2 regions of the Sphingobium phenoxybenzoativorans genome follow, and region 2 is predicted to be linked to the other one. Evidence: predicted binding sites of a transcription regulator. Region 2 holds the regulator's gene; the other holds the start of a gene.
The links. Region 2 encodes LexA, which represses DNA repair genes until DNA is damaged. Its sites were predicted from a motif close to GTTCCNCNCTTGTTCT; they were not measured.
Positions count from the first base shown of each region.

Region 1: uvrA (excinuclease ABC subunit UvrA) is a predicted target of LexA. The motif match lies at 2,772-2,787, and genes of this name have one in related genera.

Region 1 covers NZ_CP073910.1:4,067,445-4,071,864, reverse strand. The annotation lists gene uvrA (excinuclease ABC subunit UvrA) at 1-2,726, opposite strand, end outside; gene KFK14_RS20220 (epoxide hydrolase family protein) at 2,935-4,068, opposite strand; gene KFK14_RS20215 (PQQ-dependent sugar dehydrogenase) at 4,332-4,420, shown strand, end outside.
Region 2 covers NZ_CP073910.1:2,540,110-2,544,529, forward strand. The annotation lists gene trpC (indole-3-glycerol phosphate synthase TrpC) at 1-290, shown strand, start outside; gene moaC (cyclic pyranopterin monophosphate synthase MoaC) at 287-760, shown strand; gene KFK14_RS12400 (molybdopterin molybdotransferase MoeA) at 771-1,955, shown strand; gene lexA (transcriptional repressor LexA) at 2,242-2,916, shown strand; gene KFK14_RS12410 (ComEC/Rec2 family competence protein) at 2,913-4,420, opposite strand, start outside.

The sequences.
Region 1 (4,420 bases), 1.5 Mb from region 2:
TCGAGGATGTAGAGCGTGTTGCCGGTGGCTCTCCGGCTCAGTTCCTTGGCGAGTTTCACGCGCTGGGCCTCGCCGCCCGACAGGGTCGTCGCCTGCTGGCCGACCTTGACGTAGCCCAGGCCCACTTCGGCCAGCATCGCCATCTTGTCGCGGATCGGCGGGACGGCCTTGAAGAATTCCACCGCGTCCTCGACCGTCATGTCCAGCACGTCGGCGATGCTCTTGCCCTTGAACTTCACCTCCAGCGTCTCGCGGTTGTAGCGCGCGCCGTGGCACACGTCGCAGGTGACGTAGACGTCAGGGAGGAAGTGCATCTCTATCTTCAGCACGCCGTCGCCCTGGCACGCCTCGCACCGGCCGCCCTTCACGTTGAAGCTGAAGCGGCCGGGCTTGTAGCCGCGCGCCTGCGCTTCGGGGAGGCCCGCGAACCAGTCGCGGATGTTGGTGAAGGCGCCGGTGTAGGTGGCGGGGTTGGAGCGCGGGGTGCGGCCAATGGGCGACTGGTCGATGTCGATCACCTTGTCGCAATGTTCCAGGCCCGTCACCTTGTCATGCGCGCCGGCGATGATGCGCGCGCCGTTCAGCGCACGGGCCGACGCGGCGTAAAGCGTGTCGATTGTGAAGCTGGACTTGCCCGATCCGCTGACGCCGGTGATGCAGGTGAAGGTGCCGAGCGGGATGCTGGCCGTGACGCCGCGCAGATTGTTGGCGCGGGCGTTGTGGACGGTGAGCTTCTTGCCGGAGCCCTTGCGGCGCTTGGGCGGCACGTCGATGCGGCGGGTGCCGTTCAGATAATCGGCGGTGACGCTGTCCTTGTGCGCCAGCAGTTCGGGCAGGGTGCCCTGCGCGACGATGCTGCCGCCGTGGACGCCCGCGCCCGGCCCCATGTCGACGATATAGTCGGCGGTGCGGATCGCATCCTCGTCATGCTCGACGACGATGACGGTGTTGCCGAGGTCGCGCAGGCGCTTGAGGGTGATGAGCAGCCGGTCATTGTCCCGCTGGTGCAGGCCGATGCTGGGCTCGTCGAGCACGTAGAGCACGCCGGAGAGGCCGGAGCCGATCTGCGACGCGAGGCGGATGCGCTGGCTCTCGCCGCCCGACAGGGTGCCGGATGTGCGGTCGAGGTTCAGATAGTCGAGGCCGACATTGTTGAGGAAGCCGAGCCGCTCGACGATTTCCTTGAGGATGGCCTTGGCGATCTGGTTCTGCTGATCGTTCAAATGCGCGGGGAGGGTCGAGAAGAAGCCGAGCGCGTCCACCACCGAGCGGCGGGTGGAGATGGAGATGTCCTCGCCCGCGATCTTGACCGCGCGGGCCTCCGGCTTCAGGCGCGCGCCCTCGCAGGTCTCGCAGGGCTGGGCGGTCTGATATTTGCCAAGCTCCTCGCGCATCCAGGCGCTCTCGGTCTGGAGCATGCGGCGGTTGAGATTGCCGATGACGCCCTCGAACGGCTTCTTCACCTCATAGGACTTCTTGCCGTCGACGAAGCGCAGGGTGACGGGCTTGCCGCCGGTGCCGTGCAGGATGATGAGCTGAACCTCGCCGGGCAGGTCCTTCCACGGCGTGTCGAGGGAGAAGCCGAACTCCTTCGCCAGCGAGGCGAGCACCTGCATATAATAGGGGCTGGGCGGGTTGGACTTGGCCCAGGGGACGATCGCGCCCTTCTTGAGCGAAAGGTCCTCATTGGGGACGACGAGCTGCTGGTCGAACTCCAGCTTCTCGCCGAGGCCATCGCAGGCGGGGCAGGCGCCCTGGGGGGCGTTGAAGGAGAAGAGGCGGGGCTCGATCTCCGGAATGGTGAAGCCGGAGACGGGGCAGGCGAATTTTTCGGAAAAGACGATGCGGTTGGCGGGGATGCCGGCGTTTTTCATGCCTTTCTTAAGCCCCTCCCCTTCAGGGGAGGGGTTTGGGGTTGGGGGTGTCCCCAAACGCTGCGTCTCCTCGACAGGCCCCACCCCCGGCCCCTCCCCTGAAGGGGAGGGGAGTTTGAGGTCCGCAACCGTCCCATCGGCCAGATCCACATAAGCCAACCCATCGGCCAGCTTCAGCGCCGCCTCGAAGCTCTCGGCCAGGCGCGTCGCCATGTCGGCCTTCACCGCCAGGCGGTCGACGACCACCTCGATGTCATGCTTGTATTTCTTGTCGAGGGCGGGGGCGTCCTCGATCGGGTAGAGTTCGCCGTCGATGCGGACGCGGGTGAAGCCCGCCTTCTGCCATTCGGCCAGTTCCTTGCGATATTCGCCCTTCCGCCCGCGCACCACGGGGGCGAGCAGGTAGAAGCGCGTCCCTTCCGGCAGGGTCATCACGCGGTCGACCATCTGGCTGACCGTCTGCGCGCTGATGGGGAGGCCCGTGACGGGCGAATAGGGGATGCCGACCCGCGCCCATAGCAGGCGCATATAGTCGTAAATCTCGGTCACGGTGGCGACGGTGGAGCGCGGATTGCGGCTGGTCGTCTTTTGCTCGATGCTGATCGCCGGGGACAGGCCGTCAATATGCTCGACGTCCGGCTTCTGCATCATCTCCAGAAACTGGCGCGCATAGGCGGAGAGGGACTCCACATAGCGCCGCTGCCCCTCGGCATAGATGGTGTCGAAGGCGAGCGACGACTTGCCCGACCCCGAAAGCCCGGTGATCACGATCAGGCTGTCGCGGGGCAGATCGACATCCACGCCCTTAAGGTTGTGCTCGCGCGCCCCGCGCACGGAAATATGAGTCAGCATTCGGAACACCGATGCTTTTTGATATGAGTCAGCATGTAGGAGCTTGTTCCAGATTTGTTCTATCGGGGCAAGGGGGTTGCAACGGCATATGGGTGGCATTCGCCGCAGGCGCAATGCGCCGCGCCGCGATCCGGTGCGGCGGGGGTTTTACTGATGCCGGGCGTAGCGCGCACCGAGGGCGTGGCGGCGCGACAAATGGTGCCGTCAATCACCGCACCATGCGGAAGCAGGTCCTGATTTCCTCGACGAAGCTGGCGGGTTGTTCGAAGGCGGCGAAGTGGCCGCCCTTTGCCGGTTCGCTCCAGTGGATGAGGTTGCGGTGCAGGCGCTCCACCCAGCGGCGGGAGGGGCGGAGCACTTCCTTGGGATAAAGGGTGACGCCGGCGGGAAGGCTGGTGACGCCGAGCGTGGCGGCGTCCAGCATGCTTTCCCAATAGAGCCGGGCGGCCGATGCGCCGGTGCCTGGCAGCCAGTAGAGCATGATATTGTCGAGGATTTCGTCGCGGGTCAGCACCGCACCGATGTCGCCGTCCACCCATGCGGTCAGCTTCTCGTAAATCCAGGCGGCCTGGAACAGCGGGGAGTCGACAAGGCCGTAGCCGACCGTCTGGGGCCGGGTGCGCTGGAGCATGGAATAGCCCGACCCGTCGGCTATGAAATGGTCGAAGGCGGCGGCGCTGGCGGCTTCCTCCCTGGTCCAGTCCGCCTGCTCCTGCGGGTTGGGGAAGGCGAGCGGCATGTTCAGGTGGATCGCCAGGCATTCCGGCGGATGGATGACCCCGATGGCCGTGGTGACGAGCGACCCCCAGTCCCCGCCCTGCGCGACGAAACGGTCATAGCCGAGCCGCTTCATGAGGGCGATCCAGCAGCGGGCGATGCGTTGCACGCCCCATCCCGCCTTTTCCGGAATGCCGGAGAAGCCGTGTCCGGGCAGGGAGGGAATGACGACATGAAAGGCATCGGCCGCATCGCCGCCATGCGCGACAGGATCAGTCAGCGGGCCGATGACTTTCAGAAATTCGATGACCGATCCCGGCCAGCCATGCGTCAGGATGAGCGGCATGGCGCCGGGGTGCGGCGATTTCACATGCAGGAAATGGATGTCGAGATCGTCTATCCGCGTGCGATATTGGCCGAGGGCGTTGAGCCGCGCCTCGCACCGGCGCCAGTCATAGCCATCGGCCCAATAGGCGCACAGGCTCTGCAGATCGTCGCGCTGAACGCCCTGGGAGGCATCGCCGACCGTCTCGCGCTCCGGCCAGCGCGCGTTGCGCAGGCGGGCGCGCAGATCGTCCAGCGCGCTTTCGGGGATGGCGAGGCGGTACGGCTCTATGGCGGGCATGACAGTCGTTCAGCCTTATTTGCATGCAATATTGCGATTTACTGCCGGTAATTTCGACTAAGCGCAATATTTTTTGGATGTGTGCATGCATGTTCGTGAGGCGACATGCGCCCTGCAACGGTTCGCCCCTTCCTTAAAGAAAAAAGCAGCAAAGTTGATTGTTTTCCAAAGAGGATAACGCATACTCCGATTCGGATTCTCGCTTTGTATGGCGGGTATCGGGTTGAGCTTGAAAAGAGCCGACTGTGACAGGAGAGGTGAGTGTGAAAAGCGCGTCAATACAGCATGACAATGGACATTCTCGCCGGCGCTGGGCGCTTGCGGCCGCGTCGGCCCTCGCCATGGCCGGCAT
Region 2 (4,420 bases):
TCGAGGTGCACGACGCGCAGGAACTGGAGCGTGCGCTGAAGCTCAAATCGAGGCTGATCGGCGTCAATAATCGCGACCTGCGCGATTTTACCGTGGATTTCGCCCGCACCTATGAACTGGTTGGGCAAGCGCCGGAGGGATGCACCTTCGTCGCGGAAAGCGGCCTGACCTCCCATGCCGATCTCGCCGCTATGGCCGGGCATGACGTGCGCTGCTTCCTGGTTGGCGAGGCGCTCATGCGGCAAGCCGATGTCGAAGCGGCGACGCGCATGCTATTGACGGGGACATGAGCGGCCTCACCCATATCGACGCCGATGGCAGCGCGCGTATGGTCGATGTGTCGGCCAAGGATATGACCGTGCGCGAAGCGGTGGCGACCGGCCGGATCAGCATGTCCGCGGACGCCGCCAGGGCGATCGCCGATGGCCTGGTGAAAAAGGGCGATGTGCTTGCCGTCGCTCGCGTCGCCGGCATCATGGCCGCGAAAAAGACCGCCGACCTGATCCCGCTTTGCCATCCCCTGCCGCTCAGCGCAGTGACGGTGGAATTCGCGCTGGACGAAAGCGGCGTCACCGCGACCGCGACGGCGCGCATCGCCGCGCAGACAGGGGTTGAGATGGAGGCGATGACCGCCGTCTCCGTCGCCTTGCTGACCGTCTATGACATGGCGAAGGCGATGGACAAGGCCATGGTCATCGGCAATGTCCGCCTCCTTTCCAAGACCGGCGGCAAGTCTGGCGACTGGCGGGCGGAACCGTGAGCCTCCGCCCATGAGTTTGCTGCCCGTCACGGAGGCGCAAAGGCGATTGCTCGACGCGGCCCCCCCTCTGGGCGGGGAAACGACACCGCTGGACCAGTGCATCGGACGGTGGCTGACCGGGGATGTGCTTGCGCGACGCGACCAACCCTGGGCCGACCTGTCCGCCATGGATGGTTACGCCATCCGGCATTCTGACTTGCCCGGACCTTGGCAGGTCGCAGGCGAAAGCGCGGCGGGCGACGCCTCCCTGGCTCCTCTGAGCAGTGGACAGGCGATGCGGATTTTCACCGGCGCGCCATTACCGTCCGGCGCGGACATGGTGGTGATGCAGGAGGATGTGACCCGGACCGGCGACGTCATGCGGCTAGCTCCCGGCGTCACGCCGCGCGCGGGCGCGCATGTGCGCCGGGCCAGATCGGACTTCGCCATTGGCGACACGCTGATCGAAGGCGGCACCCGGCTCAATCCCGCCCATATAGCGCTAGCAGCGATCGGCGGATATGGCGCGCTGCCGGTCGGACGCAAGCCGCGGATCGCCATAATCTCCACCGGCAGCGAACTGGTCGAGCCGGGCGAGGATGCGCCGCCGGGCCGCCTGCCCGCGTCCAACGCTGTGATGCTGGGCGCTATGCTGTCCGCTTTCCCGTGCGAGGTGGAGCAGGTGGGGATCATCTCCGATTCGCTGGACATACTGACCCACGCCTTCATTCGTGCGAAAAGCGCCGACATCATCGTCACCACCGGCGGCGCGTCGGTTGGCGATCATGATCTTGTGCGCCCTGCTCTGGAAGCGGCCGGTGGCGCGATCGATTTCTGGAAAATCGCCATGCGCCCCGGCAAGCCGCTCATTTCGGGCAAGCTGGATTCCGCGCTTGTGATCGGGTTGCCCGGCAATCCCGTATCGGCATTCGCCACGGCGACGCTTTTCCTGCTGCCCGTCATCCGCAAACTTGCAGGCAGCATCTCTCCCCTGCCCGTGCCGCTTATGACGCCGCTCGGCGAGGCGATGGACGCCAACGCCAGTCAGCGCGACGCCTATCTCCGAGCCACCCTGACCGACGGCTCAGTGGCGGTATCGGGCGAACAGGATAGCGCGATGCTGCAATCGCTTGCGCGCGCCAATTGCTTTATAATTCGTCCTGCGGGCGTACCGGCTGCGCACGCTGGAACGCTTGTACCGGTCATCACCTTCTGACGCCTGATCCCGCGCAATGGGCTTTTATTGATATTGGGCCTTGCCGGGGAAGAAATCGCGGCGGCGCTCGTCGCCCAACTGGCGCTGGCGCTTCTCATACGGGTTGCGGCGGCGGTCTTCCACCTTGCTGCGTTGTTCTGGCATTTCTGGCTCCGCCGTCATCATGACCGGAAAAACCGCTATCCCGGCTTTCCGGTTCCGCGGGATGCGACGAAGCGTTGCCGCTTGACTTGCCACCATGTGTTTCCTATGCGTTCTGCATCCGTTCCATAAATGGTGACAGATCATGATGACGTCGAAACAACAGGAACTGCTCAGCTTCATTCACCGGCGGCTTGAGGAGGGTGGCGTGTCGCCTTCTTTCGAGGAGATGAAGGATGCGCTGGACCTGCGTTCCAAGTCCGGGATCCACCGATTGATCAGCGCGCTGGAGGAACGCGGCTTCATCCGCCGCCTGCCCAACCGGGCGCGAGCGCTCGAAGTGCTCAAGCTGCCGGAGGGCATGGAGCGGGCGAAGAAGCCCGCGCTGGTTGCAGCGCCCAAAGCGCCTGCGCCGATCATGCCGATCGCGGCCAATGATATCATCGAAATTCCCATGCATGGCCGCATCGCCGCCGGTGTGCCGATAGAGGCGATGGAGGGGCAGAATATGCTGTCTGTTCCCGCCGCGCTGTTGGGTGCGGGCGATCATTATGCTCTGGAAGTGGCCGGGGACTCCATGATGGAGGCTGGCATTCTCGACGGCGACTTCGCGCTGATCCAGAAGACCGACGTCGCGCGCGAGGGGCAGATCGTCGTCGCCCTGATCGACGAGAGCGAGGCTACGCTCAAATATTTCCGCCGCGAGGGCCCTCGCGTCCGGCTCGATCCGGCAAATTCGGCCTATGAGCCGCAGCTTTATGATGCGGCGCAGGTGCGCATCCAGGGTAAGCTTGCCGGGCTGCTGCGCCGGTATAATTAAGGCGCAACTTTTCCGGCCTTTTGGCGGGAATATTGTGAGAAATGCGAGGGCGACGTCATCCATGGATGGGCGTCGCCTTTTCGTTTCACGGTCTTTATCACGCCCTGCCGCAAATAGACGGCGACGCCGCCTGTCCGGCGAAGCATGGACCGGTCGATCTTCAGCCAGCGCGGATTGCAGGTGCGCGGCAACCGCCTTTCGCTGACCACGACGTCGGCGGCGGCGCAATCGCGCGCAAGCTGGCTGGCGGGAACCAGATCGAAACTGCGGGTCGCGAGCATTCGCCAGCGGCGTTCTCCTCGTACGATATCGACATTGCACAGGTCCCGGCTGCATCGCGCCGCCGGGATATCCGCAAAGGCGGCGAGTTCACCGTCATAGCCCGCGCTTTCCGAAAGCGCGTCCCGCACATAGTCGCCCGCCTTGTCACGTAATATCGCCATGCCGCCATCGGGCAGGCGTATGGCGACATGGCGTCCGTCGCCCGTCACCATAATGTCGGGTTTTGGCGTCATGGCGATCATGGCCGCGCCCGTCAGCACGGGCAGCAGGCCGATCCAGCGCGCCCGGCTCCGCCACAACAGGCACCAGAGACCGCCCGCCACCGTCAGCCCGAACGCCACGGAAGAAGTCGCAGGCGTCAGCGCGACCGCGCCGGGACTGGCGGCGACCGCGTGCGCGACAATGAGCAGGAGCGCCAGCGCCTTCTCCACGATCCACCAGGCCGGGAAGCCAAGCCCCGCAAGATCGAGAAACAGCGCCAGCGCCTCGAACGGCATGATGATGAAGGTGGTCAGCGGAATGGCGATAAGATTTGCGATCGCTCCAAGCATGCCCGCCTGGTGGAAATGGAACAGAGCGATCGGCATCAGGGCAATTTCAATCGCGAGGCCAGTCAGGAAAAGGCCCAGCAGCTGACGCAGAAATCGCACAGGCATCCCCTCCTCCCGCGCCGATACCAGCGCGCGGAACCGGGGATGTTCGCCAAGGGCGACAATCACGGTCACGGCCGTAAAGCTCATCTGAAAACTTGGACCGGCGACCGATTCCGGCCACAACAGCAATATGAACAGCGCGCCCGCCGCCACCAGCCGGAGCGTCAGAGAATCCCGGCCAAGCGCAAGGCCGCCCAGCACGAGCAACGCGGCGACGCAGGAGCGCACCGTTGGCACGTCCGATCCCGTCAGCAGGGTGTAGCCGATGCCCGCCGCAGCGCCCCCCGCGGCGGATAGAAGCAGCAACGGCCATCGCAGCGCCAGCCTTGAACTGAGCGCCAGCAGGCGGAGGATCAGGAAGATCACTGCGCCGATCAGCGCAGTGACGTGAAGGCCGCTGATCGACAGCAGATGGGCCAGACCGCTTCGCCGCATCGCTTCCGCATCGTCTTCGGGGATCGCTCCCCGATCACCGGTTGCAAGGGTTGCCGCGATTGCGCCCGGTCCGCCCTCTACCCGCGTCTGGATATGCGCGGAGAGGCGCTGCCGCAACGAGGGACCGCCACCAG